2 linked regions of the Prosthecomicrobium sp. N25 genome follow. The protein of the gene in region 2 interacts with the protein of the main gene of each other region in a pairwise test. Links are inferred from orthologs where the notes say so. Each region holds a gene or a part of one and is shown on either strand. Other genes may lie near its edges.

Region 1 (16,717 bases), on a different replicon or contig from region 2:
TCGGCGGAACGGCGTTGGGATCTGCGGCACGCAGAAGCGTACGGGAGTTGGTGGTGGTGCGCAGGTACGACGTGGTGTCGCCGTAGCGGTAGTCGGCGCGGACGTAGCCGTCGATCTTGAGGCAGGTCTCGGTGCCCGGGATGTAGAAGAAGCCCGTGCCGTAGGCGTCGCAGACCTTGACGTAGTCCACGGCAGCCGGAGCCGGCCGGCCGAGGTCGGCGGCCGAGGCCCCCGTCGCGGCGAGCATGGCCGCAGCCATGGTTGCGTACTTGAACTTCATTGGTGAACCCCCTGTTGGTTCGTGTCTCACGGCGACCCTGGTCCTGACCCGACCGAAGAGGCCTCGATGGGTTCACCCACTGACCTCGCGTCGCCGTTCGACCGTGACCATACTCCGGGCCTGAATATTTTGAAGTGCCAGCGCATGCAGTTTCCTAGACATTTCAACATTCCGATCCGTGCGTTGCCGGGACGCCACAGTGCGGGAGCGTGGCCGTTAACCCTGTCCGAAGGGGAGGCCCGGGCGCCTCGGGGTGGTGGCGAGAGGGGGCCCTGAACTTCGGCAAGAGGCCGGAAAAGTGCCCGATTTCCGACACTTCACCGCCTTGTGAAGGGCGGCCGGAGCCGGGCCGGACGGCAGGGCCCGACACCCTTGCAGGCGCCTGACAGGATTAACGAGGGCGCCGGCCCGGGGCATCGGCCCGGTGCCGCGGCGTGCCGCCCGCTGGCGGCCCGATGGCGCGCCCGGGGCTTGCCGAGGGCCGCCGGGAGACCCGCGCGGCGCACGAATCGGCCGCGAGCGGGTCCGTCCTGCGGGAATCGAGTCGGCCGGTGGCCTGGCGGCGACCGGCGCGGGGATGTCGCGGGACGTGCGGGGGATCGGGGCACCGCGGGGATTCGATGGCCCGAATGCTCTCCGACTCGCATAAGGGAGGCCGGCGGCGCCGCGCTCTCCATCGGTTCGGGTGAGACCGAACGAAGAAGGCCCGGCGGTTTCCCGCCGGGCCCTTGATCGAGAACGATCCTTCGGTGGATCAGAAGTTCCGCTGGACGCGGAGGCCGAACACGTAGGAGTCGTTGTTCTTGAGCGCAGCGACGCCCGGCGCGCTGTAGTAGGCGCGGGTGGCGTTCGAGAACTCGAGGTTCCGGTATTCGGCGGTGGCGCCGATCTGGAGACCGGCGACCGGCTTCCAGCGCAGGGTGCCGGCGACTTCGTACTGGTCGTAGTCGTTGGCGCCGAGGCCGTCGACAGCGGCATAGCCGCCGCTGACCGAGAAGTCCCACTGAGCCGAGAAGGCGTGGTAGAAACCGCCGCTGAGCGACCAGGCCTCGGTCAGGCCGAGCTTGCCGCGGGTGCCGATCACGGCGTCGGCGCCCAGGTGACCGTAGGCGTTGAAGCAGTTGACGCAGACGTAGCTCATCGCGCCCTTGCCGTAGAACGCCTCGGCGAAGATCTTGTCGCCGGGCGCGATCATGGGCAGGTTCACTTCGACGCCAGCGCCGACCGCGTATCCCCAATCGTCCTTGTTGTAGACGGTGCCGAAGACCGGGGCGGCCGCCGGGCCGCCGACGGCGGTGCCGGTGCCGTAGACGTGGTGGGCGGCGACGCTGAGCTGCGCCTTGCCCCAGGCCTGGGCGATCGCCAGCTGGCCGACGACGTCCGGAACCTTCACGCCCTGGTAGCCGAAGTCGTAGGTCGAGAAGAAGGGAGCGAGGACACCGGCTCCGCCGATCGTGTTGCGAGTGAACGCGGGGACGGGTGTGCCGAAGTTGGCAGTGCCGCGACGACGGCCGCTCGTCGACGGATCTTCGAGCGACAGCGACGCGGACACGCCGTTGCCGAAGGAGAAGGTGTAGGCGAGCAGGTTGGTCTTCGAGTCCGGCCAGGTCTCATGGTAGTGCATGCCGTAGGCGTAGCCGGTGATGAAGTCGAAGAACGACTGGGCACGACCGGCGGTCAGGCCGCCGAACTGAATAAAGGCCTGATCGAGGGACGTCGCGACGCCGCCGTTGTCGCCGCTGTTCGTGGTAAAGAACACCTCGGCGTAGGACCGCAGCAGACCGAACTCGGTGTTGGTGCGGGCGTCGAAGTGCAACAGCGCACGAGCGCGGGTGAAGATGTCGTTGCGGTTGCGGGTCGTGGCGGTCGGAGTCGCACCGAAACCACCGAAGTAGTAGCGGTTGGTGACCGCACCGCCAGCCCTCTTGATCAGGTACGGCGTCGTGCTCTGGTAGCGGTAGTCGGCGCGGACGTAGCCGTCGATCTTGAGGCAGGTCTCGGTGCCCGGGATGTAGAAGAAGCCGGTGCCGTAGGCGTCGCAGACCTTGACGTAGTCCACGGCAGCCGGAGCCGGCCGGCCGAGATCGGCGGCCGAGGCCCCCGTCGCGGCGAGCATGGCCGCAGCCATGGTGGCGTACTTGAACTTCATTGGTGAACCCCCTGTTGGTTCGTGACTGCCGGCGACCAATCCTGACCCGATTGAAGGCATCGACCTCGCGGCCGGCTTACCTTGCGTCACCGATCGACACGACCATACCCGTGAAGCTCCCGAAATGAAGTCCTGAGTCGATCTGAGCGGCCGCTCGAATAGATTTGCGGAGCTTACGTTGCAAAGACGCCACGATTTACATAACGTATTCTGCATGTCATATGTTTGTTTCGATCATTTCTCACACTGTTATTTCTTATGTGAATCCTACACTAAGGCTTTTCTCAGACCTGTTATTTAATTACATGCTGTTATGTGAATTGATAGGTCGGCCCGCGCTCCCTCGCAGCCGTGGACCGGTCGGGCAGCCAGCCGGCCGCGGCGCACCATGGTTCACGATGGGTAAATCCGGGTCGGATCTGGCGTTTTTCGATTCGGCCGGGGGCGCTATGCTCGGCGCCTCGGCGGAGGACGGGGCGATGGATCACGACGGCGGGGGGCCCCCTGCGGCGGGGGCGGGACGGCAGGGGACGGCGGGGCTGCTGGCGCAGGCGGAGCCCTTCGCGGGGCTCGGCGCGGAGGACCTGGGGCGGGTCGCGCGGGCCCTGAAGTCACGCCGCTATCCGGCCGGGACGCTGATCTTCTCGCGCGGGGACCCGGGCGACTTCGCGCTGCTCGTCGAGGAGGGGCGCGTGCGGATTTCGGTGATGTCCGGCGAGGGCCGCGAACTTTCGCTCCGGATCGCCGGGCCCGGCACGCTCGTGGGCGAGATCGCGCTCCTCGACGGCGGGGCGCGAACCGCGGACGCCTCGGCGATGACGGACGTTGCCGCTCAGATCCTGTCGCGGGCGGAGTTCGGCCGGCTGATGGAGGCCTCGCCCGCCCTCTCGCGGGCGGTGGTCGCCATGCTGTGCCGCCGCCTCAGGGACACGACGGACCAACTCGAATCGATCGCGCTGCACCGGATCGAGGCCCGGCTCGCCCGGCTGCTGCTCTCCCTCGCCCGCCAGGTCGACCCGAACGCGGGGGCGAGCGTCCGCCTCCACCTCGACCTCAGCCAGAGCGACCTCGCCGACATCGTCGGGGCGAGCCGGCCGAAGGTGAACCGGGCGCTCCTCGCCATGCAGGAGGCGGGTGCCATCCAGCGCAAGGGGGCGGACCTCGTCTGCCGGCTCGACCGGCTCACGGCGGTCGCCGAGGAGCCCGAGGGCGGCTCGTGAGGCTCGCCCGGATCCGGCGGCCCGGCGCGGCGGCGGCCGGGTTCGCCGTCCTCGCCCTCGCGCTCGGGGCCTGGAGCCTTGCGCCGGGGGCGACGGGCGACCGGCTCGGCGAGGCGGCCGTCGACGCGCTGTTCGCGGCCTTTCCCCGGCAGCCGGCGGACGACCGGGTGCGGATCGTCGACATCGACCGGGACAGCCTCGCGGCGCTCGGACCCTGGCCGTGGCCGCGGGAGCGTTTGGCCGCGCTCCTGGAGCGGATCGCGGCGGCCAAGCCGGCGGCGGTGGCGCTGGACGTGCTCCTCGACGGGCCGGACCGGCTCTCCGTCCGATCCGCCGGCCGGCTGCTCGCGGAGCGCCTGGGACGGCCCGAGCTCGCCGATCTCGGCCGGGAGGTCCCGGACGCGGACGAGCGGCTGGCGGCCGCGGCGGCGCTCGCGCCGACCGTCGCGGGCCTGGTGCTGGCGCCGGAGCCGGGCGCGGACCTGCCGCCCCCGGCGTCGATCGCCGTCACGGGCGGGCCGGCGGCGCTCGATCCCTGGGCCGCGCCGGGGGCGCTCTCGCCGCCGCCGGGCGTGGCGGGCGCGGTGCGCGCGGTCGGGGTTCTGTCCCTGCCGGCCGGCTCGGACGGCACGGTCCGGTCCGTGCCGATGCTCGCGCTGGCGGACGGGCGGCCCTATGCGGGGCTCGCCGCGGAGGCGGTGCGGGCGGGGCTCGGGGCCGGGCTCTTCATGCTCGCGCCCGCGCCGCCGACGCTGACCATCGGCGACCGGCCGGTCCGGCTCGGGGCGGACGCCACGATGCGGCTGCGGCCGGCTTCGGGCGCGGCCTGGGCCGGCAGGGTCGTGCCGGCGGCGCGCGTGCTGGCGGACGGGTTCGACGGGGCGGGCCTGGCGGGCCGGATCGTCTTCGTGGGGTCGAGCGCGCCGGAGGCGGGCGGGCTCCGGGCGACGGTGGCGGACCCGCTCGCGCCGTCGGTCAGGATCCAGGCGGAGGCGGCCGGGCAGATCCTGGACGGGCGGTCGCCCGTCCGGCCGGCCTGGGCGGCGCTCGCCGAGCGGCTCGCGGCAGGTGTCCTGGGCCTCGCGGCGCTCGCGGCGGCGCTGCGGCTCGGCCCCGCGGGCGGCCTTCTCGCCACGGGGCTCGTGACGGCGGCCTGGTCGGGAACGGCAGCGGCGGCGACGCTGGCGGCCGACACGATCCTCGATCCGGCGACCCCGGCGCTCGTGGCGGCGGCGACCTTCGCGACCACCGCGCTGGCGGCCTTCGCGGCGACGAGGCGGCGGGAGGCGGCGCTGCGGCGGCGGTTCGAACAGCATCTCGCCCCGGATGTGGTCCGCCGCATCGTCGAGAACCCGGGCCTCGTCCGGCTCGAGGGCGAGATCCGGGAGATCACCACGCTCTTCACCGACATCGAGGGCTTCACGAGCATGACGGAGCGGGCCGAGCCGGCGGTGCTGGTCGCCCTGCTCGACCGCTACTTCGAGGGGCTGATCGGAATCCTGGTCGACCACGGGGCCACCATCGACAAGGTGGTCGGCGACGCGGTGCACGCCTTCTTCAACGCACCCCTGGATGTGCCGGACCATGCCCGCCGCGCCGTCGAGGCGGGGCTCGCGGTCGTCGCCTTCGCGGAGGCGTTCCGCCAGGGTGCGGAGGCGCGGGCGCTCGGGCTCGGCCGGACGCGGGTCGGCATCGAGACCGGCCGGGCGATCGTCGGCGACGTCGGGGGCGGGCGGAAGCTCGATTACACGGCACATGGCGACGCGGTGAACTCCGCCGCGCGGCTGGAGGCGTCCAACAAGCTGTTCGGCTCGGCGATCGCGGTCGGGCCGGGCACCCGGGCGCGCGTGCCCGGAATCGCGTTCCGCAGCCTCGGCACCATCCGGCTGCGCGGACGCGGGTCGGACACCGTCGTGGTCGAGCCCTGGCCCCATCCGGTCGAGCCCGCGATCGCCGAGGCGTGGGAGACGGCGGCGGCGCTCATGGCGGAAGACCCGCCGGCCGGGCGCAAGGCCTTCGCGGCACTCGCCTCGAAGCTCCCGGGCGACCCGGTCGCGGAGCGGCTGTCGGCGGAGGCGTGAACGCGGGTTCCGGGGGCTCCATGGAATACGGGTTCCTAGGGGCCTAGTGGTCCAACCGCATGGCGGAGGCGGTGGCGCCGGTCGCGGTGCGGGAGCGGCCGGCTGCTTCCGACGTCCGGGCCCCTTCCCCGATCGCATCCCCGGCCGGAGCGGAGCGAAGGGCCGGGGTCCAGCGCCTTCCACCGGCCGCAGCGCTGCGGATGGCGGCCCGCGCTGGGTCCCGGATCTGCGGCGCGTGCCGCGCCTTGTCCGGGAATGCGGATGGAGGGGTGGGGGTTCGCAAGATCCCCCGACCTTGGGGCACACCCTTTCCCCCGCATCCCCGGCCGGGGCGTAGCGAAGGGCCGGGGTCCAGCGCTCTCCACTGGCCGCAGCTCTGCGGATCGGGGCTCGCGCTGGGTCCCGGATCTGCGGCGCGTGCCGCGCCTTGTCCGGGAATGCGGATGGAGGGGTGGGGTTCGCAAGATCCCCCGACCTTGGGGCACCCCCTCTCCCCGCATCCCCGGCCGGAGCGCAGCGGAGGGCCGGGGTCCAATGCCCTCCACCCGCCGCAGTGCTGCGGATCGGGGGTCGCGCTGGGTCCCGGATCTGCGGCGCGTGCCGCGCCTTGTCCGGGAATGCGGATGCCGGGACATCACTTGCCCGCCCATGAGGGGCAGCACCCCGACGGAGGGCGGCAACGCCCTGGACAGAGGGGCGGCTCAGCCCTCGGCGGCGGCCTTCTCGGCGTCCTCGTATTCGGAGGAGAGGGCGAGCCAGCGCTCCTCGACCGCGGCGATGGCCCGTTCCGTGTCGGCCCGCTCCTTGGAGAGGCGGGTGCCCTTCGCCGGGTCGCGGGTGAAGAGGGCCGGGTCGGCGAGGTCGCGGTCGAGGCGGGCGAGGTCGGCCTGCAGCTTTTCGAGCCGGGTCTCGGCGGCGCGGATCTCCTTGCGCAGCGGCGCGAGTTGCTCGCGGATCTGCGCGGCGAGGCGGCGGCGGTCCTGCGCCGAGGTTTTCGGGGTCTCGGTGTCCCGGTCGGTGCGGCCCTCGCGGTTGGCGCGCTCCAGGATCAGCTTCTTGTAGTCGTCCATGTCGCCGTCGAAGGACGAGACCGTGCCGTCCGCGACGAGCAGAAGGCGGTCGACGGTCGCCTCGACCAGATGGCGGTCGTGACTGATCAGGATGACGGCGCCGTCGTATTCGGCGAGCGCCTGGACCAGGGCCTCGCGGCTGTCGATGTCGAGGTGGTTGGTCGGCTCGTCGAGGATCATCAGGTTCGGGCCCGCGAAGGTGGCGAGGCCCATGAGGAGCCGTGCCTTCTCGCCGCCCGAGAGGTCCTTGGCGGGGGTGTCCATGCGGCTCGTCGGCAGGCCCATCTGGGCGACGCGCGACCGGACCTTCGCCTCGGGCTCGCCCTTCATCAGCGGCCAGACATGCTGGACCGGACTCTCCCCCGGCAGGAGGTCGTCGAGCTGGTGCTGGGCGAAGAAGCCGATGCCGAGCTTGTTGGCCCGCTTGACCTCGCCCTGCATGGCCGGGAGCCGGCCGGCCAGCAGCTTGGCGAAGGTGGACTTGCCGTTGCCGTTCGCCCCCAGCAGGCCGATCCGGTCCTCGGTGTCGATCCGGAGCGAGATGTTGCGCAGGATCGGCTTGCCCGGTTCGTAGCCGACGGCGACCTTGTCGAGCGCGAGGATCGGCGGCGCGAGGCGGCCGGCCGGGGCCTGGAACGAGAAGGGCATCACCTCGTCGGCGGCGAGCGCGGCGATCGGCTCCATCCGGGCGAGCGCCTTCATCCGGCTCTGGGCCTGGCGCGCCTTCGTCGCCTTGGCCTTGAAGCGGTCGATGAAGGCCTGCATGTGCGCCCGCTGCGCCTCCTGCTTCTCGCGCATCTTCTGCGTCAGGATCATCTTCTCCCGGCGCTGCCGCTCGAAGCTGTCGTAACCGCCCCGGTAGGCGACGAGCTTGCCCTGGTCGAGGTGCACGATCATCTCGACCGCGTTGTTGAGCAGGTCGCGGTCGTGGCTGATGACGATGACGGTGTGGGGATAGCGGGCGAGATAGGTCTCCAGCCAGAGCGTGCCCTCGAGGTCGAGGTAGTTGGTCGGCTCGTCGAGGAGGAGCAGGTCCGGCTCGGCGAAGAGGACGGCCGCCAGCGCCACCCGCATGCGCCAGCCGCCCGAGAAGTCCGAGCAGGGCCGGCGCTGGGCCTCGTGGTCGAAGCCGAGGCCGGCGAGGATCGTCGCCGCGCGCGCCTCGGCCGAATGGGCGCGGATGTCGGCGAGGCGGGTATGGATCTCGGCGATGCGGTGCGGGTCCGTGGCGGTCTCGGCTTCGGCCAGCAGCGCGGCGCGCTCGGTGTCGGCGGCGAGCACGAAGTCGATCAGCGCGATCGCGCTGCCCGGCGCCTCCTGCGCCACGCCGCCGATGCGGGCCCCGCGCGGGACCGCGATCGACCCGCTCTCGGCGGCGATGTCGCCGGTGACGAGCTTGAAGAGCGTCGTCTTGCCGGTTCCGTTCTTGCCGACGAGCCCGGCCTTGGCGCCCGCCGGAATGGTGACGGAGGCCTGCTCCAGGAGGGTGCGGCCCGCGATGCGGTAGGTGAGGTCCGAGACGGTGATCATGGCGCCAAGGGACTTAGCCGCGGAACCGGTCCGCGTCGAGAGGGCGGCGCCGCTCGGGGCTGGGCGTGACTGTTACATCGTAACGGGGTGACCGGGCCCGCACCGCCGCCTTACTCTCCGGACGGGGCCGGGACGGCCCGAAGAAACAGCGCAGGGAGAAGACGAGATGTGTGTTCCCGGATGCGAGGAAGCGGTCCTCAAGCGACTGACCCGCCGCGGCCTGTTCAGGGGTGCCACCGCCGCCACCGCGGCCGGCTTCGCCGCCACGGCGCTGCCCGGCGTCGCCGCCGCTCAGGCGCGCAGCTTCTCCAAGGTGGTCGATCTCACCCACACGATGAGCCCGGAGTTCCCGACCTTCTTCGGCGTACCGGGAATCGAGATGCAGAAGCAGTTCGACTTCAAGAAGGACGGCTTCAATCTCTACTGGTGGCGCATCATCGAGCATGCCGGCACCCACATGGACGCCCCGATCCACTTCTCCGAGGCCGGGGCCACGATCGACAAGATCGCGGCGGATGCCCTGGTCGCCCCGCTCGCCGTCGTCGACATCGCCGCCAAGGCGGAGAAGGACGTGGACGCCCAGGTGACCGTCGCGGACATCGAGGCCTGGGAGGGCAAGAACGGCAAGATCCCCGACGGCGCTGTGGTCGCCATGAACTCCGGCTGGGACAAGCACGTCACCACGGCCAAGTTCATGGGCAAGGACGCGAACGGCGTGCTGCACTTCCCCGGCTTCTCGGCCGAGGCGGCCGAGTACCTCATGAAGACCCGCAGCGTGCGCGGCCTGGCGGTCGATTCCGCCTCGCTCGACCATGGCCCCTCGAAGGACTTCAAGGTCCACTACATGTGGCTGCCGTCCGGCCGCTTCGGCCTTGAATGCGTAGCCAACCTCGGCGCGGTCCCGCCGGTCGGGGCGACGATCGTGATCGGCCAGCCGAAGATCCGCGACGCCACCGGCGGCCCGAGCCGCATCCTGGCGCTGGTGTGAACCGAGGGCGCCGGCGGGGTCGGGGGGCCGGCAGAGGGACCGGATCCGGGCGTCGGACCCGGTCCGCCCCGCCTGTGGACGGCGGTGGATGTTAACGGTCTGTCAAGGTTGAGGCTTTTTGAACGGGGGCAGTCCCGATGGGGCCAGCGAATGGCCCCGATCGGGCCCGATTTCCGCCCGATGCCACATCCAACCTCGAGCCTGTCCGGAGCGGCGGATGCGCGCCCGTCCGCTCCGGCCGGGATTTCATGAAGGACCGTTGCCCATGTTCCGCTCCCTCGATCTCCGGGTCGTCCTCGCGGGCGTCGTCGCCCTCGGCTTCGTCACCTTCGACCATCCGCAGGCGCAGCTCTCCGGCGTCAACGCGCGCCTCTCCGGCGACACCATCGCGGTCGACGCGGTCTTCCAGCCGGCGCTGGCCTGCTGGTCGGTGGACACCGCCCGGGAGGGCAAGCCCGAGGGCGCCAGAACCGGCGCCGGCACGGTCGCGGTGACCGTGTCGCTGGACCGCTCGGGCGAGCCCTGCACGGGGCCGGTGCCGCCGGTCCGGGCCAGCCTGGAGGTGCCCGCCCGGCCCGACGCCACATCGGTGCTGGTCTTCTTCGTCGACGAGACCGGCAAGGTGGTCTGGACCGAGAAGGGCCGCATCCGCACCTGACGGGCAGCATCCCGCGGCCGGAGGTTGCCCGGCGGGCGCGGAGCGTGCCTCATGGCGCCCCCGCCACAGGAGCCGGCCGCCACGCCATGAAGCCCGTCGTTCTCTACGACCTCTGCACGGCCGACGACCGCCGGCTGAGCCCCTACTGCCGTCGGATCCGGCTCGCCCTCGCCCACAAGGGGCTTCCGGTCGAGACCGTGCCGACGCCGTTCACGGCCATTCCCCGCATCGCGGGGGGCGGCCAGAAGACGGTCCCGGTCATCGACGACGGGGGGCGGCTCGTGCGCGACAGCTGGGCGATCGCCGAGTATCTGGAAGAGGCCTATCCGGACCGGCCGAGCCTCTTCGGCGGCCCGGCGGGCCAATCGGCGGCGCGTTTCGTCGAGGCCTGGGCCAACGCGCTGCTGCCCCAGATCTCGCCCATCGTGCTGACGGACATCCACGCCCTCCTGGCGCCGGAGGACCAGGCCTACTTCCGCGCGAGCCGTGAGGCCCGGTTCGGCCGCAGCCTGGAGGCGGTCTGCGCCGACCGGGAGGCGCGCATCCCGGCGTTCCGGGAAGCCCTCCTGCCGCTCCGGCTCATGCTGCGCAGCCAGCCGTTCATCGGCGGCGCCGGGCCGACCTACGCCGACTACGCCGTATGCGGGACGCTGCACTGGCCCCTGACGGTCAGCAGCCTCGAGCTCCTCGCGCCGGACGATCCCGTCCGGATCTGGTACGCCGCTTGCGAGGAGGCCTGCGGGCTCGGCGCGGGCCGCTGACGGGCGGCGATCGGCGCTAGGGCTTCGGCAACCGTCGTCGGCTATGGTCTGCCGGGCGAACGAAGGAACGGCGGGACTCATGGCGGTACTGGTGACGGGCGGGGCCGGCTATATCGGCAGCCACATGGTGTGGGCCCTGGTGGACCGGGGCGAAGACGTGGTGGTGCTGGACAGCCTCCGGACGGGCTTCCGCTGGGCCGTCGCCCCGGAGGCGACCTTCGTCCAGGGCGACATCGCCGACGACGCGCTCCTCGACGAGTTGATGGCGCGGCACGCCGTCGATGCGGTCATCCACTTCGCCGGGTCGATCATCGTCCCGGAATCGGTGGCCGATCCCCTCGCCTATTATCTGAACAACACGGTCAAGAGTCGGGCCCTGATCGCCGCGGCGGTCCGCAACGGGGTGCGCAATTTCGTGTTCTCCTCGACGGCCGCCGTCTACGGGGATCCCGAGCGCATCCCGGTCTCCGAGGACGAGCCGCTGAAGCCGCTGTCGCCCTACGGCACGTCCAAGCTGATGACCGAGATGATGCTCGCCGACGTCGCCAAGGCGCACGACTTCCGCTACGCGGCGCTGCGCTACTTCAACGTCGCCGGCGCGGACCCGCGCGGGCGGACCGGACAGTCGACCAAGGGCGCCACGCACCTCATCAAGGTCGCCTGCGAGACCGCGCTCGGCGACCGCCCGGAGATCCAGGTCTTCGGCACCGACTACGACACGCCGGACGGCACCGGGGTGCGCGACTACATCCACGTGTCCGACCTCATCGCCGCGCATGCGCTGGCGCTCGACCACCTGAGGGCCGGCAATCCCAGCCTCGTGGCCAACTGCGGCTACGCCAAGGGCTTCTCGGTGCTGGAGGTACTGAAGTCCGTCGAGCGCGTCGCCGGCGTCACGCTGCCGGTCCGGTACGCCCCCCGCCGCCCGGGCGACAGCCCGAAGGTGGTCGCCCAGTCCGACCGCGTCCGCGAGACGCTCGGCTGGACGCCGCAATGGGACGACCTAGACACCATCGTGGGCCATGCGCTCGCCTGGGAACGGCACCTGAAGACGCGCAATCAGATCTGACTCCGTCGTCTTCCGGGCCCCGGCCCGCCTGCCCCTGCTGGGAGTTGCAGAACATGGTCATCGACGACCTCGACCGGGAGCGCGGGCTCGAGTTCCGGCGCCGGCCGTCGGATCGGGGCGCCTGACGCGGGTTTGAATGCGGGCGGGCATCGATCGGGTGTAGACTTCGCCCGACGTCGGGTGTGTCGGGTATCCCGGAGACGACAGGACCATGGACGCGGGATTTTCTCGCCGCAGCCTCTTCATCGCCGCCGCGGGCCTGGCGGCCGGCGCGGTCGCGCTGGTGCAACCCGCTGGCCGGGCCCGGGCGGCGCTCCGGGTCGGCCATGTCGGGGAGGCGATCGGCGACGCCTTCGCGGAGCTCGCGGCCGAACGCCGCCGTCTGGAGCAGGCCGCGGACGTGTTCGACGGAGACCTTGTGTCCACCGGCGTCCAGGCCCGCGTCTCCATGAAGCTCGGCAGCGCCACGACGGTCCGGCTCGGCGCGGAGGCGAAGCTGCGCATCGACCGGTTCGTCGCCGAGCGAGGCGGCGTCCTCGACCTCGGCCAGGGTGCCCTGCTGTTCGACCGGCCGGAGTCGGCGCCGAAGACGGACGTCCGCATCCGCTCGACATTCGGCCTGATCGCCGTGCGCGGCACCCGCTTCTTCGCAGGCCCGAGCCGGGGGGTCTTCGGAGTCTTCGTCGAGCGCGGCGAGGTCGCCGTCGAGGCTGGCGGCCAGCGCCGGGTCCTCGGATCGGGTCAGGGCGTCGATATCCCCTCCCCGGGCGCTCCCCCGAGCGAGGTCAAGGCCTGGGGCGCCCCACGCATCCGCGAGGCCATCGCGTCGGTGACCTGAGGCGGCCCGGCGTTTCGTCCCAGCCCCCACCCCTCCCCCGCAACCCCGGACGAGGCGCGGCACGCGCCGCCGCGGCGGCTCATGGCCGGACGAAGAACTTCTTCTCGGTGAGCGTCGGCAGGTTGAGGAGGTTGGAGAAGGGGGTGCGGTCGCGCGTCAGCATCGGCATGAAGGTGGTGAAGACCTTGGTGCCGGTGAGCAGCGGGCCGAGCAGGCGCGTCATCAGGGCGGGGCCCTCGGTGAGGGTCGGGAGGCCCGTCACCTTCTGGAACGGCAGGCGGGTCTTCGACAGGGTCGGCAGCCACAGGACGCTCGAGAAGGGCGTGCGCGGATCGTACTGGTAGGGCTCGTAGGCCGGCGCGGGGATGCCCGAGTCGATGGGGCCGTGGCGGTCCAGGATGGTGGTCGCCGTCAGGGCGGTGCCGAAGGGGGCATGCACGGCCACGAGGCTGTGGCCGGCCGCGACGCGGGCGGCGTAGACCTGCGCCTCGGCGCGCGGGATGAAGGCGCCCATCATGGCCTTCTCGACGGCGTCGCGGGTCAGCGCCGAGCCGGTGGCCGGGTCGGTCGCGGAGAAGAGGAACTTGTCCTCGTAGTCGGTGTAGCGGCCGAGCTCGGCGAAGGCGGCTTCCGCCTCGGCGTTGGTCGGGTACATGCGGCAGAGGGTCTGGACCATGGCCTTACTCCGTTCTGGTCTGGGGCGTGAACCGGGGCCCCTGCCGCCCGGGGCCGCCCCGACGCAGGTCCGTGGCGGACCCCGGCAGGAGCGGCAGCATGATGAGGAGGGTCGCCGCCAGGAGCGCGAACTCCAGGGCGAACACGGCGGTGAAATCCCCCGCCGGACCGAAGAGGGTACGCGCGGGAGCGCCGAGAAGATCACGCAGAAGCCCGCCGACCGCGATTCCCACGCCGGCGGCGGTCGCCTGGACGGCGCCCCAGGCGCCCAGCGCCAGGCCGGCCTGCGCAGGCGGGGCGAGGTTCATGGTGGCGGTGAGCGTGCCGTGGCCGAAGAGGCCGCCGCCAAAGCCGATCAAGCCGACGCTGGCGACGAAGAGCCAGGTCGAGCCGGCCGGGCCGGCCGCCATCACGCCCGCGAAGGCGAGTGCCCCGGCCGCGGCGCCCGAGGCGGCCATGCGGATCGGGTCGGCGCCGCGCGAGAGCACGTGGGACGCCAGGCTGAAGCCGAGGAGGCCGCCGGCGGCGAGCGTCGCGGTGAGCCGGGTCGTCTCGCTCACGGACTGGCCGAGCACGGTCGCCCCGTAGGGCTCCAGGAGCACGTCCTGCATGCCGAACGCCATGGTGCCGAGGCCGACGGCGACAAGACGGCGGAGGGCCTGGCCGGCGTTCATGTAGAGCGCCAGGGCGTCGGAGAAGCCGGGTTCGTCGGACGGCCGGTCCGCCTCCCCGCGCCGACGGGATTCCTGCTTCCACAGGGCGACGGCGTTGAGCACGATGGTGACGACCGCCGATGCCTGGATGACCTGGACGAGGCGGCCGGGGCTGAAGTCCTCCAGCGCCCAGCCGAAGGCGAGCGCGCTCGCGATGGAGCCGAGGAGGAGCATCACGTACATGAGGCCGACCACGTTCGGCCGCTGCTCTGGGCGCGACAGGTCGGTGGCGAGCGCGAGGCCGACGGTCTGGGTCGTGTGGATCCCGGCGCCGACGAGCAGGAAGGCGACGGCCGCGCCGACATGCCCGATCCAGACGGGGAAGCGCGCCGATTCGCCGCCGCCGGACAGGACCAGGATGGCGAAGGGCATGATGGCGAGGCCGCCGAACTGGATCATGGTGCCGCGGAACAGGAACGGCACGCGCCGCCATCCGAGCACGGAGCGGTAGGTGTCCGACCGATGGCCGATCAGCGCGCGGAAGGGCGCGAAGAGGACCGGCAGGGCGATCATGGTGGAAACGAGCGAGGCCGGGATGTCGAGCTCGACGATCATGACCCGGTTGAGCGTCCCGACGAGCAGGACCAGGGACATGCCGACCGCCACCTGCACGAGCGACAGGCGGATCAGCCGCGACAGCGGCAGGTCGGGGGACGCCGCATCGGCGAAGGGCAGGAAACGCGGGCCGAGACGGACCCAGGCCGCCATGTAGCGCTGGCTGACGCGGTTCATGAGCGCAATCCCCGGCAGGGCATGCGAAGATGACGGCGGGGCGGCGCGAAGCCTCCCCGCCCGGTCGCGGCCGGCGCTCAGGCGAGGAGCATCCGGCCGGACGACATCGGCTGGCTGGTCAGTTCAACTGACGCGCCACGCCCGCCACCTCGAGGGGCGGCTTGCCGGTGCCCGGAGGCGCCGCGCTGGACACCACCGGGGCGCCCGCCCGCGGGGTGACCGAGACCACGAAAGCGGTGCCGCCGTTGCCGTCCGGAGTGGCGGTCGGGGTCACGCTCACGACGAAGGATGTCCCGTCGTTCGCCTGCACCACCGCGCTGCCGGGCGACTTGACGTCGGCGGCGGCCGTCTTCTTGGCCTTGCCCTGCCAATAGTCACCGAACCACGTGGTGTGGTTCAGGACCGCGAAGTGGACCGTGAAGGCCATCAGCGCCACGCTGCCGAGGAAGGCCGGGAGGCCGATCGTCGGGTTGACGACGCACCAGATACGTCCGTTGTTCATGGTGGTGCTCCGTCAATGCAGCCAAGGCGAGTAGACGTAGGCCAGGACGTGGGCGAAGAGCGCGATCGCGAAGAAGATCCGCGCGCCGTCGATCACGTGCTGGTGCAGCGCCTCCGATTCCTTGATGGTCAGGCCGGTGGGCCAGACTCTGTTGGGATCGTCCAGACTGTCCATGGTTCCCATACTCCCCAAATTGACGCGGAAACCGTTGTCCGCGCCATTCACCAGTGTCCTCACCGGTCTCGAGGAGGGCCTACCCCTTTGTCGGCGGTTGATCGTCGGAGACGCATCCCCCGCCAGGCGCTCGCACGGGACTGCAGGGCCCGAGAAGCGGCGGCCGTGCGGGCCCAGAACCCGACGGTAGACGCCGCGGCGGACTGCCGCATTCCGGACTCGGAAGCCGTTGTCAACTTATGCTGACACGCCGTCATGTCATAAGTCTCTTACATTCGGGCGTCAATGGGAATCGTGAGCGGAGCCGTTCCGGTAAAATGCGTGATCCCCGTCTCGCCCGGGCGTCACTCGACGGGGAAGTCGAAGGTCCGGTCCGGGTAGGGCTCGTCGAGCAGGCCGTAGTGCCACCACTCGCGCGCGTAGTTGGCGAAGCCGCCGCGGCGCATGGCGTCGAAAAGGAGGAGGCGGTTGGCGCGCGGGCCCGCCGGGACTGGGGCGGCGGTGGCCGCGCGGTCGTCGAAGCAGTCGAAGGCGGTGCCCATGTCGAGGCCGTCGTCGGGGGCGCGGGCAGGTGGCGGCGCGGTGCAGGGCCCGCCGGGCGTGCCGGCCTGCGGCGTCGGGTCGCGCGGGACGATCGTCAGGTCCACGGTGGAGCCGCGGGAGTGGCCGGACCGGGTGGCGATGTAGCCGCGGGCGAACAGGCGGCCCTTGTCCTCGCGCGGGTAGTATTCGGCCTTGGTGGAGAGGTCGGGCTCGCGCGACCAGCGCAGGAAGTCGGCGACGGCGGCGGCGGGCCGGTAGCAGTCGTAGACCTTGAGCGAGAGTCCGCGGGGCGCGAGCTCGGCCTGAACGCGGGCGAGCGCCTCGGCGGCCCGCCGCGTCAGGATGCAGACCGGCCGCCGGTAGCCCGCCACGGGACGGCCCGTGAAGTTGCGGGGTCCGGCGTAGCGCATGTCCTGGCGGATGGTCGGGTCGACGTCGGCGAGCCGCACGAAGCCGTCCGGCAGGCCTTCCGCGGCGCGGGCGGGGCCGGGCCGGCCGGGCAGCGCGACCGCCAGGACCGCCAGCGCCAGCAGGCCGCGGGCGGGCCGGCGCGTCACGGGACGCGGGCCCCGGCCGCCTGCCGGGCGCCGGCCAGGAAGGTGACGACCAGCCGGTCGGCGAGGCTGCCGGCCGAATCGGCGGTGACGATGCCGAGCTTGCCGCGCAGCGCCAGGGCGGCGATGCCGTGCACGGAGGCCCAGAGCACGTCGACCGAGGCCTTCACGTCCTCCGGG
Region 2 (12,630 bases):
GATCGTGGCGGCGGTCCGGGGGTGATTCCGGACCCCATCCGTCCGCCGCGACCCGCAGGCGGGACGGTTCCTCAACCGCACTGAACGACGCACGACGCCCGGAGGCATCGTCTCATGTCCGTACTCGTCAACAAGGATACCAAGGTCATCACCCAGGGCTTCACCGGAGCCCAGGGGACCTTCCATTCGGAACAGGCGATCGCCTACGGCACCAAGGTCGTCGGCGGCGTGACGCCCGGCAAGGGCGGCACGACCCACCTGAACCTGCCGGTCTTCGACACGGTCGGCGAGGCGAAGGCGGCCACCGGCGCGACCGCTTCGGCGATCTACGTCCCGCCGCCCTTCGCGGCCGACGCCATCCTGGAGGCCATCGACGCCGAGATCGAGCTGATCGTCTGCATCACCGAGGGCATCCCGGTGATGGACATGGTCCGGGTCGGCAAGGCGCTGAAGGGCTCCCGGTCGCGCCTGATCGGGCCGAACTGCCCGGGCGTCCTGACCCCGAACGAGTGCAAGATCGGCATCATGCCGGGCCACATCTTCAAGAAGGGCTCGGTCGGCATCGTGTCGCGCTCCGGCACGCTCACATACGAAGCGGTCAAGCAGACGACCGACGTCGGCCTCGGCCAGACCACCGCGGTCGGCATCGGCGGCGACCCGGTGAAGGGGACCGAGTTCATCGACGTCCTGGACATGTTCCTCAAGGACCCGGAGACCAAGTCGATCATCATGATCGGCGAGATCGGCGGCTCGGCCGAGGAGGAGGCCGCGGAGTTCATCGCGTCGCACAAGATCAAGAAGCCCATGGCCGGCTTCATCGCCGGCGTCGCGGCCCCTCCCGGCCGCCGCATGGGCCATGCCGGCGCGATCATCTCGGGCGGCAAGGGCGGCGCCAAGGACAAGATCAAGGCGATGGAGGCGGCCGGCATTCGCGTGTCGCCGTCGCCGGCCAAGCTCGGCGAGACGCTCGTCGCCGTCCTGAACGGAAAATAAGCCGAACGCGGCGACGATGAGGCAAGACGGCGCGCGGGCTTCCGGGCGGCGCGCCGGCGAGGGGGACGAGACTTCACGAGGACCGACGCCCGAAGAACGGGCGCGGCCTCCAGCAGAGGCGGGACCCGCGAGGGGCCCGGGACGGACGATGGCGAATTCCGCTCTCGAATTCCTGTACGGCGGCAACGCCGCCTACATCGAGGAACTGCACGCGCGCTACGAGCAGGACCCGGCATCGGTCGACGCCGGCTGGCGGGACTTCTTCGAGGAGCTGAAGGACGACAAGCAGGCGGTCATCAAGAACGCCAAGGGCGCCAGCTGGGAGCGCAAGGACTGGCCGCGGCCGATGAACGGCGAGCTCGTGTCCGCCCTCGATTCCGACTGGGGCTGGCTCGAGAAGCAGATGGGCGACAAGCTCAAGGGCAAGGCCTCGGCCAAGGGCGCCGAGATCACCCAGGAGCAGTTGCAGGCCTCCGCGCGCGACAGCGTCCGCGCCATCATGATGATCCGCGCCTATCGCATGCGCGGCCATCTGCACGCTCGGCTGGACCCCCTCGAGATCGCCGCCGAGAAGGACCACGAGGAGCTGCATCCCTCGTCCTACGGCTTCACCGAGGCCGATCTCGACCGCAAGATCTTCATCGACAAGGTACTCGGTCTCGAATTCGCGACCGTGCGCGAGATGATCGGCATTCTGCGCCGGACCTATTGCGGCACGCTCGGCATCGAGTTCATGCACATCTCGGATCCGTCCGAGAAGGCCTGGATCCAGGCGCGCATCGAGGGGCCGGACAAGACCATCGCGTTCACCCCCGAGGGCAAGCGCGCGATCCTCAGGAAGCTGATCGAGGCCGAGGGCTTCGAGAAGTTCATCGACGTCAAGTACACCGGCACCAAGCGCTTCGGCTTGGACGGCGGCGAGGCCCTGGTGCCGGCGCTCGAGCAGATCATCAAGCGCGGCGGCAATCTCGGCGTGCGTGAGATCGTGCTCGGCATGGCGCATCGCGGCCGGCTGAACGTGCTCGCCAACGTCATGGGCAAGCCGCACCGGATCATCTTCCACGAGTTCAAGGGAGGCTCTGCGGCTCCCGATGAGGTCGAGGGCTCGGGCGACGTCAAGTATCACCTCGGCGCCTCCTCGGACCGCGAGTTCGACAACAACAAGGTGCACCTGTCGCTGACCGCCAACCCGTCTCACCTGGAGATCGTCGACCCGGTGGTGCTCGGCAAGGCGCGCGCCAAGCAGGACCAGCTCGCCGACAAGCCGCGCGGCGACGTCGTCTCCCTCGACCAGCGGGCCCGCGTGCTGCCGCTCCTCATCCACGGCGACGCCGCCTTCGCGGGACAGGGCGTGGTGGCCGAGTGCCTAGGCCTCTCGGGGCTGCGCGGCCACCGCACCGCCGGCTCGATCCACTTCATCATCAACAACCAGATCGGCTTCACCACCAACCCGCGCTTCTCGCGCTCGTCGCCCTACCCGTCCGACGTCGCCAAGATGATCGAGGCGCCGATCTTCCACGTGAACGGCGACGACCCCGAAGCGGTCACCTTCGCCGCCAAGGTGGCGACCGAGTTCCGGCAGAAGTTCCACAAGCCGGTCGTCATCGACATGATCTGCTACAGGCGCTACGGCCATAACGAGGGCGACGAGCCGGGCTTCACCCAGCCGATCATGTACCGGAAGATCCGCAACCACCCGACGACCCTGCAGATCTATTCGGAGAAGCTGGTCGGCGAGGGCGTCGTGACGCGCGGCGAGGTCGAGGAGTGGGCGGCCGACTGGCGCAAGCATCTGGACGGCGAGCACGAGGCCGGCCAGGGCTACAAGCCCAACAAGGCCGACTGGCTCGACGGCCGCTGGGCCGGCCTGAAGGCCGCCGGCGGCGAGGCCGACGAGGCGAGGCGCGGCAGGACCGGCGTCCCGAGGGCCGAGCTGAAGCGGCTCGGCCTGAAGATGACCGAGGTGCCCAAGGGCTTCAACCTGCACCGCACGATCGGCCGCTTCCTCGACAACCGGCGCCAGATGATGGAGACCGGCGAGGGCATCGACTGGGCGACCGCCGAGGCGCTCGCCTTCGCGACCCTCCTGCTGGAGGGGCACCCCGTCCGCCTGTCGGGCCAGGATTGCGAGCGCGGCACCTTCTCGCAGCGCCACTCGGTCCTCTACGACCAGGAGACCGAGAGCCGCTACATCCCGCTGAACAACCTCGCGGAGGGCCAGTCCCGCTACGAGGTCATCAACTCGATGCTCTCCGAGGAGGCGGTGCTCGGCTTCGAGTACGGCTACTCGCTCGCCGAGCCGAATGCGCTGACCCTCTGGGAGGCCCAGTTCGGCGACTTCGCCAACGGCGCCCAGGTGGTGTTCGACCAGTTCCTGTCGTCGGGCGAACGCAAGTGGCTGCGCATGTCGGGCCTCGTCTGCCTGCTGCCGCACGGCTACGAGGGGCAGGGGCCGGAGCACTCCTCGGCGCGCCTCGAGCGCTTCCTGCAGATGTGCGCCGAGGACAACATGCAGGTCTGCTACGCCTCGACGCCGGCCAACCTCTTCCACGTCCTGCGGCGGCAGCTCGAGCGCGAGTTCCGCAAGCCGCTGATCCTGATGACGCCGAAGTCGCTGCTCAGGCACAAGAAGTGCGTGTCGAAGCTGTCGGACTTCGACGCCGACTCCTCCTTCCACCGCCTGCTCTACGACTACGCGGAGACCAATCCGGAGCTGACCGCCACGCGGCTGGTGCCGGACGCCCGGATCCGGCGCGTCGTCCTGTGCACCGGCAAGGTCTACTACGATCTTTTGGAGGAGCGCGAGAAGCGCGGCATCGACGACGTCTACCTGCTCCGCGTCGAACAGCTCTACCCGGTGCCCCTCAAGGCGCTCGTCAAGGAGCTGACCCGCTTCCGCCAGGCCGAGATCGTGTGGTGCCAGGAGGAGCCCAAGAACATGGGCGCCTGGTTCTTCATCGAACCCTACCTGGAATGGGTGCTGGCCCAGGTCGACGCCAAGTCGCGCCGCCCGCGCTACACCGGACGGCCGGCCTCCGCCGCCACCGCCACGGGCCTGATGTCCAAGCACATGGCGCAGATGCAGGCCTTCCTGAACGACGCCCTCGGCGACTGATCCCTCCCAACGGGGCCGGGCGGCCGCCGTGCGGCCCGGCCGAAAAAGACCCGAAAGCAAGAGACCGACACCATGGCCACCGAAATCAAGGTTCCGACGCTCGGGGAATCCGTCACCGAGGCGACCGTCGCCAAGTGGTTCAAGAAGCCCGGCGAGGCCGTGAAGGCGGACGAGCCGCTCGTCGAGCTCGAGACCGACAAGGTCACGGTCGAGGTCCCGTCGCCGGCGGCCGGCGCGCTCGAGTCGATCCTCGCCGAGGCCGGCCAGACCGTCGCTGTGGGCGCCCTCCTGGGCACCATCGCGGCCGGCGCGGCCGGGACAGCCTCCCCGGCGGCCGCGGCCGCGGCCGCCCCGGCCCCTGCGGCTCCGGCCCCGGCACCCGCCCCCGCCCCCGCCGCGGCGGCGCCCTCCGGCGGCATGCCGCCGGCCCCCTCCGCCGCCAAGCTGATGGCCGAGACCGGCGTCGCGGTGGCGGAAGGATCCGGCAAGCGCGGCCAGGTGCTGAAGGGCGATGTCCTCGCCGCGATCGACACCGCCGCGAAGGCGCCCGCACCCGCCCCGGCCCCCGCCCCGGCGGCGCCGCCCGCCCCGCGCCCGAGCCCGGCTGCCGACGACGCCTCCCGCGAAGAACGGGTGCGCATGACCAAGCTGCGCCAGACGATCGCGCGCCGCCTGAAGGACGCCCAGAACACCGCCGCCATTCTGACGACGTTCAACGACGTCGACATGTCGTCCCTGATGGCGATCCGCAACCAGTATAAGGATCTCTTCGAGAAGAAGCACGGCGTGCGCGTCGGCTTCATGGGCTTCTTCGTCAAGGCCTGCGTAGCGGCCCTGAAGGAGATCCCCGCCGTCAACGGCGAGATCGACGGGCAGGACGTCATCTACAAGAACTACTACCACATCGGCGTCGCCGTCGGCTCCGACAAGGGCCTGGTCGTGCCGGTCGTGCGCGACGCGGACAGGCTGTCGATCGCCGGCGTCGAGAAGGTTATCGGCGACTTCGGCCGCCGCGCCCGCGACGGGCAGTTGAAGATCGACGACATGACCGGCGGCACCTTCACGATCTCGAACGGCGGCGTCTACGGCTCGCTGATGTCGACCCCGATCCTCAACGCGCCCCAGTCCGCCATCCTGGGCATGCATCGCATCGAGGACCGTCCGGTCGTCCGCAACGGCCAGATCGTCGTCCGCCCCATGATGTACCTGGCCCTCTCCTACGACCACCGCATCATCGACGGCAAGGAGGCCGTGACCTTCCTGGTGCGCGTCAAGGAGATGATCGAGGATCCGCAGCGCCTGGTGATGGACATCTGATGTCCGGCCTGTATCGGCGGGGAGGGATCGCGCATGTCTGACCGGGTTCTCGTCGTCACCGGCGGGAGCCGCGGGATCGGACGCGCCACCGTGCTCCTGGCGGCCGAGCGCGGCTACGACGTCGTCTTCTCCTTTGTGAGCGACAAGGCGGCCGCGGACTCCCTCGTCGACGCCGTTTCCAAGGCCGAGCGGACCGCCGTCGCGGTCCGGAGCGACATCGGCGTCGAGGCCGACGTCCTGGCCCTCTTCGCCGCGGCCGACCGGCTCGGCACCCTCGCGGGTCTCGTCAACAACGCCGGGGTGCTCGACCTCCAGGCGCGGGTCGACGAGATGTCGGTCGCGCGCCTCGAACGGATGATGCGCATCAACGTCATCGGCACGATCCTCGCGTCACGGGAAGCCGTGAAGCGCCTGTCGACCCGTCACGGCGGCAGGGGCGGCGCGATCGTCAACCTGTCATCCGCCGCCGCCGTGCTCGGCGCGCCCGGCCAGTACGCCGACTATGCCGCCTCCAAGGGCGCCATCGACACCTTCACGCTCGGCCTCGGCCGCGAGGTGGCCGCGGAGGGCATCCGCGTCAATGCCGTCAGGCCGGGCCTGATCGACACCGACATCCACGCCTCCGGCGGCATCCCGGACCGCATCGCCCAACTCCGCGACACGATCCCGATGAAGCGCGAGGGAACCGCCGAGGAATGCGCCCGCGCCATCCTCTGGCTCCTGTCCGACGAGGCGAGCTATTCGGTCGGTGCGGTCCTGCCGGTCACCGGCGGCCGATGACGGGTCTCCATATACGGATTGCCGGGTCGACGGCGCGGCCGAGGCCGCGCTAGACGGGCGCCAGAAGCAGTGCGAAAGGCAGGAAGGTCATGGCCTACGATCTCGTCGTCATCGGAACCGGCCCGGGTGGCTACGTCTGCGCGATCCGTGCGGCCCAGCTCGGCCTCAAGGTGGCGGTCGTCGAGAAGCGCAAGACGCACGGCGGCACCTGCCTGAACATCGGCTGCATCCCGTCCAAGGCCCTGCTCCACGCCTCCGAGCTGTTCGACGAGGCCGGCCACGGCTTCGCGGTGCTCGGCATCAAGGCAACGCCGGAACTCGACCTGCCCGCGATGATGAAGCACCGCGAGGACACGGTGCGGTCGAACGTCACCGGCATCGACTTCCTGATGAAGAAGAACAAGATCACGGCCCACCACGGCACAGGACGCATCGTCTCGGCCGGCCAGGTCGAGGTCACCGCCGAGGACGGGTCGAAGCAGGTGCTGGACACCAAGGCGATCGTGATCGCCACCGGTTCCGACGTCGCCCGGCTGCCCGGCATCGAGATCGACGAGAAGCAGGTCGTCTCCTCCACCGGCGCGCTGGAACTCGACAAGGTCCCGGGCCGGCTCGTCGTCGTCGGCGCCGGGGTGATCGGCCTCGAGCTCGGCTCCGTCTGGCGCCGCCTCGGCTCCGAGGTGACCGTCGTCGAGTATCTCGACCGCATCCTGCCCGGCATGGATCTCGACGTCGCCAAACAGTTCCAGCGCCTTCTCGAAAAGCAGAAGTTCGCCTTCCGCCTGTCAACCAAGGTGACGAAGGTCGAGAAGGCCGGCGACTCCCTGAAGGTGACGGTCGAGCCGGCGGCCGGCGGCGAGCCCCAGGCGATCGATGCCGACGTGGTGCTGGTCGCCATCGGCCGGGTCCCCTACACGGCCGGCCTCGGCCTGGAGGAGGTCGGCGTCGCCAGGGACAATCGCGGCCGGGTCGAGATCGACGCCCACTTCCGCACCAGCGTGCCCGGCATCTACGCCCTCGGCGACGTCGTGAAGGGCCCCATGCTCGCCCACAAGGCCGAGGACGAGGGCGTGGCGGTCGCCGAGATCCTCGCCGGCCAGGCGGGCCACGTGAACTACGACGTCATCCCGGGCGTGGTCTACACCATGCCGGAGGTCGCCTCCGTGGGACGCACCGAGGAGGAGCTGAAGGCCGCCGGCATCGCCTACAAGGCGGGCAAGTTCCCCTTCACCGCCAACGGCCGCGCGAAGTCGACCCGCCATACGGACGGCTTCGTCAAGGTGCTCGCGGACGCCGCGACCGACCGGGTGCTGGGGGTCCATATCATCGCGGCCGGCGCCGGCGAGATGATCCACGAGGCGGCGGTGCTGATGGAGTTCGGCGGCTCCGCCGAGGACCTCGCCCGCACCTGCCACGCCCACCCGACCATGTCGGAGGCCGTCAAAGAGGCGGCCCTGGCGGTCGACAAGCGCCCCATCCACATGTGAGGCGGGCGCGCGTGCGCCCCGCGGCACGGCCGGAGGTCAGTTCTCCACCCGCTCCATCTCGTAGGTGACCTGGCGCGGTTCCAGCGGCACGCGCAGGAACCGGGTGGTGACGCTGAGTCTGAGGCGCCCGTTCGCGGGCGCCTCCACCGTGATGGCCCGCTCGACCCGGTCCTCCCGGTAGGCGGCGACGAGCCCGAGCCGGTCGGCCCGGGACCCGGTCCAGGCCGCGGGGATGGCCTGCCAGGCGCATTCGTAGCGGAGGCAACGCACCCTGAGGGCGATCTCGGCCCTCGGCTTGCCGGCGTCCTGCTCGCGGCAGTCGACGCGGATGTCGGCCGCGATCACGTCGCTGCCCTCCACCGGCGCCACGTTGCGCCAGGCCCCGGCGAATCGGGCCGCGTCGCAGGCGGCGTCGGTCGACCCGGCGCGCTCGGGCGTCAGGCCCAGCGTGAAAACGAGGAACCCTGCGGCGGCGACGCCGGCGGCTCCGATCCCATGACGTCTCATCGTGGCTCTCCCCGGTTCTTAGGTCCGGTTGGCGGGGAGAGTGGACCGGGCTGCGTGAATGCCCCGGGAAATGCGCGTTCAGTTTCGGTTCATGCGGCCGCCCCTTCGTGAAAAAGGCGCCCGGAGGCGCCTTTCGCGACCGGCCGGGGGCTCAGTTCTTCACGGTGGCCGGTGCCTGAGCCGGAGGCGGGGCCTCGGCTGTGGTGATGGGCTGGGCGGGCTTCGACTGGGCGTTGACGTTGTGCCCGCAATCGGCCAGGGCGGCCGAGGCGGAGAGCGCGAGCCCCAGGCCCGCAGCGACGACGGATGCTGTCCGGATCATCGATCGTTCTCCTCGCAGAAAGGCGCGGGATCGGGGAAGCCGACCCCGCGGTTGTCAGCCTAGCATCATCCGCCCCGCCCTGGCCATCCGCCCGCTCATCACGTCTGCGCCGGCAGCCGTCACGGGACCGCCGTGAGCCGGTAGCCCGACCGGCGCAGCAGGGCGACGAGGCCCTCCTCGCCGACGAGGTGCAGGGCCCCGACCGCCAGGAACGCGTTGCCGCCGTCGATCAGCGGACGCGCGGTCGCGGCCATCGCGTGGTTGCGGCGGAAGGACGCGTTGCGCAACAGGCCCTCCGCGAAGCCCGACCCGCCCTCGGGCGGCCTGAACAGGGCGACCGCCGTCGCCCACAAAAGTCCGACCCGGCCGCTCCGATAGAGCGCGACGGTCGTCTCCTGCAGGTCCTCGAGCCGCGGCCCCGCGGCGACCAGCGCCCGCAGGAAGGCGATCTGCTCCGCCTCGCTCATCGCGTCGATGGCCTGGAACTGGTCGATCACGGTTTCCAGGTCGACCACCGGCTTGCCGGCCGCCTTCGCGCGCTTGCCGATGGCGATGTCGAGGAAGTCGACCCCGGCGATCCACCGCTGCAGTTCGCAGGGCGGATACATCAGGAGCCCGAAGGAGAGGATCCAGGGCTTCCAGCCCATCACCGCCCAGCCCGGGATGCCGCGCCGCTCGACCTCCGCCTTGACGGCCGCCCAGGCCTCCGGCCCGATCACGCCCGCGAGCGTCCGGCCGTCCTGGTAGACCATGGCCGTGAGGCCCTCGCCATAGGCGGCCCGGGCCAAGGCCGGGTCGAGCACATTGGTGTTCTCGAGCGCCACCACCCGCGCCCCGTCGAGCGCCCGGGCCCGGGCGGGCGGCAGGTCGAGGATGCGCGGATCCGACAGATGGGCGGTGCCGAGCAGCCACGAGGGGGCCGCCCCGTTCGGCGGGTCGATGCGCCAGAAGCCCGCCTCCCCGTTCTCGACCGCCGCGCCGCTCGCCAGGATCGCCGCATGCTGCACCGGATCGGCGGTCTTCATCTCGGCCAGCAAGTCGCGCCCGCCGCAGACCGGCGGGGCGGCCTCGGCCGGCGCCGACAGGAGGGCGGCGACGATCAGCGGAAGAAGGCGCAGGGCGCGCATGGGACGCCTCCGGGACGGTCAGGCACGGGGATGGGTCTTGCGATAGATCTCGATCAGCCGCGCGGTGTCGACCCCCGTATAGACCTGGGTGGTGGACAGGCTGGCATGCCCGAGCAGTTCCTGGATCGAGCGCAGGTCCGCCCCGCCGGCCAGCAGGTGGGTCGCGAAGGAGTGCCGGAGCGCGTGCGGGGTGGCGCTGTCCGGCAGGCCGAGCGCCCCGCGCAGCCGCTCGACGGCCAGTTGCACCACCCGCGGCGACAAGGGTCCGCCCTTCACGCCGACGAAGAGCGGCCCCTCCGGCTCGAGCGGCCAGGGACAGAGCTTCAGGTAGTCGAGCACGCCCCGCCGGATCGCCGGCAGGATCGGGACCACCCGGGTCTTGCCGCCCTTCCCCGTCACCCGCAGGCTCTCGGCGGCGATCGGCGCGGCGGCCCGCGTCAGCGCCAGGGCCTCGGAGATGCGCAGTCCCGCCCCGTAGAGGAGGCCCAGAACGGCGGCATCGCGCGCGGCCACCCAGGGCTCCTCGGCGAGGCTCTCGCGGGCGTCGACGAGCCTGAGCGCCGGCCCGGCCTCCAGCGGCTTTGGGAGCGACTTCCCCGGCTTTGGCGCGCGCACGGCCGCGAAGGGCGCCGCGTTGACCCCGTCCCGCCGCTCCAGGAAGCGCACCAGGGACCGGACCCCCGCGAGCGCGCGGCCGAGCGAACGCGCCTCGAGTCCCTCGTGCCGGCGGCGGGCCAGGAAGGCGCGGACGTCGGCGGGCCGGAGGTCGGAGAGCGCGGCGATCCGGGGCGGCTCCCCCAGGTGCCCGGTCAGGAAGGAGAGGAACTGGCGCGCGTCGCGCTCGTAGGCCTCCAGGGTCTTGGGCGAATAGCGCCGCTCGGCCCCCAGGTGGCGGAGCCAGTCCTGGACGGCGGCGGCGAGGTCCGGCGCGGCGATGAGGAGAGGAGCCTGACTGGTCATGGCCGCATCTTCCGGGCACGTGATGAACGGCCCATTACCGCCTATCTTCCCCTCATGCTCCCGCCCCGTCCGAATCGCCCCCCTGCCCCCATGGACGAAACCGACCTCCTCTTCGCCGACCCCGCCCGACCGGACCGCGACGTGGTCCCGGTTGTGGTGCCGGTCGCGATCGGCACGGCCTATTCCTACAAGGTGCCTCGCGGCATGACGGTGCGCCCCGGCTCGATCGTCACCGTGCCGCTCGGGCCGCGCGAGGTGATCGGCGCGGTCTGGGACGACGAGCCGGGCGGGGAGCCCGTCGGCCACAACCGGCTCCGGCCGATCGCCGGCGTCTTCGACGCCCCGCCCCTCGACCCCACCGTGCGCCGCTTCGTCGACTGGGTGGCGCACTACTACATGATGCCGCGCGGCATGGTCCTGCGCATGGTGCTGCGCGCGCCCGAGGCGCTGGAGCCGGAGCCCCCGGTCCGCGGTGTCCGCCTGGCGGGCCCGCCGCCCGAACGCCTGACGCCGGCCCGGCGCCGCGTGCTCGAGGCCCTGGAGGGCGGCTTCGCCTGGTCGCGTGTCGGCCTCGCCGCCTCCGCGGGCGTCTCCGCCTCCGTCGTCGACGGCCTGATCGCCTGCGGCACCCTCGAACCCGTGGACCTGATGCCGGGCCGGCCGGCGCAGATCCCGGAGCCCGACTACGCGCGGCTTGAACTCTCCGCCGACCAACGCGAGGCCGCCGGCGTCCTCACCGAGGCGGTCCGGGACGGCGGCTTCAAGGTCCTGCTGGTCGACGGCGTCACCGGCTCCGGCAAGACCGAGGTCTATTTCGAGGCGATCGCCGAGACGGTCCGACGGGGCCGCCAGGCCCTCGTGCTTCTGCCCGAGATCGCGCTGACCGCCGAGTTCATCGACCGCTTCGAGGCCCGGTTCGGCTCGAAACCGGCCGAGTGGCACTCGGAGATCAGCGCCCGGCAGCGCGCCCGCACCTGGCGCGGCGTCGCGACCGGCGAGATTCGCACCGTCATCGGCGCGCGTTCCGCCCTGTTCCTGCCCTACCCCGACCTCGGCCTGGTGGTCGTCGACGAGGAACATGACGGCGCCTACAAGCAGGACGAGGGCGTCGTCTACCATGCCCGCGACATGGCCGTGGTGCGCGGCCGCCTGGGCGGCTTCCCGGTCGTGCTCGCCTCCGCGACCCCCTCGATCGAGAGCCGGGTCAACGCCGATCTCGGCCGCTACCGCCGGCTGGTCCTGCCGGCGCGCGTCGGCGGCGCGCAACTCCCCGAGATCACCACCGTCGACCTGAGGCGAAACGGCCTGCCGCGCGGCCGCTCCGTCGCACCGCTGGTCGAGGCGGCCGTCAACCAGGCGATCGGGCGGGGCGAGCAGGCGCTCCTCTTCCTGAACCGCCGCGGCTACGCGCCGCTGACCCTCTGCCGGAGCTGCGGCCACCGCTTCCAGTGCCCCGACTGCTCGACCTGGCTCGTCGAGCACCGGTTCCGCGGCGTGCTCGCCTGCCATCATTGCGGCTACACCATCCGCAAGCCCGAGGCCTGCCCGTCCTGCGGCGACCTCGACAGCCTCACCGCCTGCGGGCCCGGCGTGGAGCGCGTCGCCGAGGAGGCCGCCGCGCTCTTCCCCGAGGCCCGCCGGCTCGTGCTCTCCTCCGACCTCCCCGGCGGCACCGGCCGCCTCAAGGACGAACTCGCCGCGGTCGCCCGCGGCGACGTCGACATCGTCATCGGCACGCAGCTCGTCGCCAAGGGGCACAATTTCCCGCGCATGACGGTCGTCGGCGTGATCGACGCCGACCTCGGCCTCGCCCACGGCGATCCGCGGGCGGCCGAGAAGACCTTCCAGCTGCTCCAGCAGGTGACCGGCCGCGCCGGCCGCGCCGGCGGCGAGGCGCACGGCTACCTGCAGACCCACGCCCCCGAGCACCCGGTTCTGCGCGCGATCGTCTCCGGCGACCGCGAACGCTTCTACCGGACCGAGATCGAGGAGCGCATGCGGGCCTTCATGCCGCCCTTCAGC

Evidence for each region.
Region 1: the proteins of WBG79_RS26615 (region 2) and WBG79_RS09720 interact in binary tests that used the Escherichia coli proteins (3 or more experiments, as listed by UniProt). The link is inferred for Prosthecomicrobium sp. N25 from one-to-one orthologs.

What each region holds. Positions count from the first base shown.
Region 1 is NZ_JBBCAT010000001.1:2,141,533-2,158,249, reverse strand. The notes cover bases 5,882-8,802. They hold WBG79_RS09720 (ABC-F family ATP-binding cassette domain-containing protein), read right to left. Parts: upstream 8,331-8,802; coding sequence 6,432-8,330; downstream 5,882-6,431. Other genes in these bases: WBG79_RS09715 (cyclase family protein), read left to right, coding at 8,497-8,802. Outside these bases: WBG79_RS09740 (porin), read right to left, coding at 1-280; WBG79_RS09735 (porin), read right to left, coding at 1,035-2,429; WBG79_RS09730 (Crp/Fnr family transcriptional regulator), read left to right, coding at 2,909-3,649; WBG79_RS09725 (CHASE2 domain-containing protein), read left to right, coding at 3,646-5,730; more of WBG79_RS09715, read left to right, coding at 8,803-9,318; WBG79_RS09710 (hypothetical protein), read left to right, coding at 9,584-9,976; WBG79_RS09705 (glutathione S-transferase family protein), read left to right, coding at 10,063-10,737; UDP-glucose 4-epimerase GalE, read left to right, coding at 10,817-11,806; WBG79_RS09695 (FecR family protein), read left to right, coding at 12,018-12,644; WBG79_RS09690 (hypothetical protein), read right to left, coding at 12,724-13,320; WBG79_RS09685 (PucC family protein), read right to left, coding at 13,325-14,764; WBG79_RS09675 (light-harvesting protein), read right to left, coding at 15,279-15,440; WBG79_RS09670 (M15 family metallopeptidase), read right to left, coding at 15,785-16,540; WBG79_RS09665 (TetR/AcrR family transcriptional regulator), read right to left, coding at 16,537-16,717. UniProt on the Escherichia coli protein: Genetic data indicate it may be involved in ribosome assembly or function.
Region 2 is NZ_JBBCAT010000006.1:181,541-194,170, forward strand. Bases 800-4,308 are described here. They hold WBG79_RS26615 (2-oxoglutarate dehydrogenase E1 component), read left to right. Parts: upstream 800-1,141; coding sequence 1,142-4,108; downstream 4,109-4,308. Other genes in these bases: sucD (succinate--CoA ligase subunit alpha), read left to right, coding at 800-993; odhB (2-oxoglutarate dehydrogenase complex dihydrolipoyllysine-residue succinyltransferase), read left to right, coding at 4,181-4,308. In the rest of the region: sucC (ADP-forming succinate--CoA ligase subunit beta), read left to right, coding at 1-25; more of sucD, read left to right, coding at 115-799; more of odhB, read left to right, coding at 4,309-5,425; WBG79_RS26625 (SDR family oxidoreductase), read left to right, coding at 5,459-6,205; lpdA (dihydrolipoyl dehydrogenase), read left to right, coding at 6,295-7,692; WBG79_RS26635 (hypothetical protein), read right to left, coding at 7,729-8,199; WBG79_RS26640 (hypothetical protein), read right to left, coding at 8,351-8,521; WBG79_RS26645 (TraB/GumN family protein), read right to left, coding at 8,641-9,648; WBG79_RS26650 (tyrosine recombinase XerC), read right to left, coding at 9,667-10,608; WBG79_RS26655 (primosomal protein N'), read left to right, coding at 10,699-12,630. UniProt on the Escherichia coli protein: E1 component of the 2-oxoglutarate dehydrogenase (OGDH) complex which catalyzes the decarboxylation of 2-oxoglutarate, the first step in the conversion of 2-oxoglutarate to succinyl-CoA and CO(2).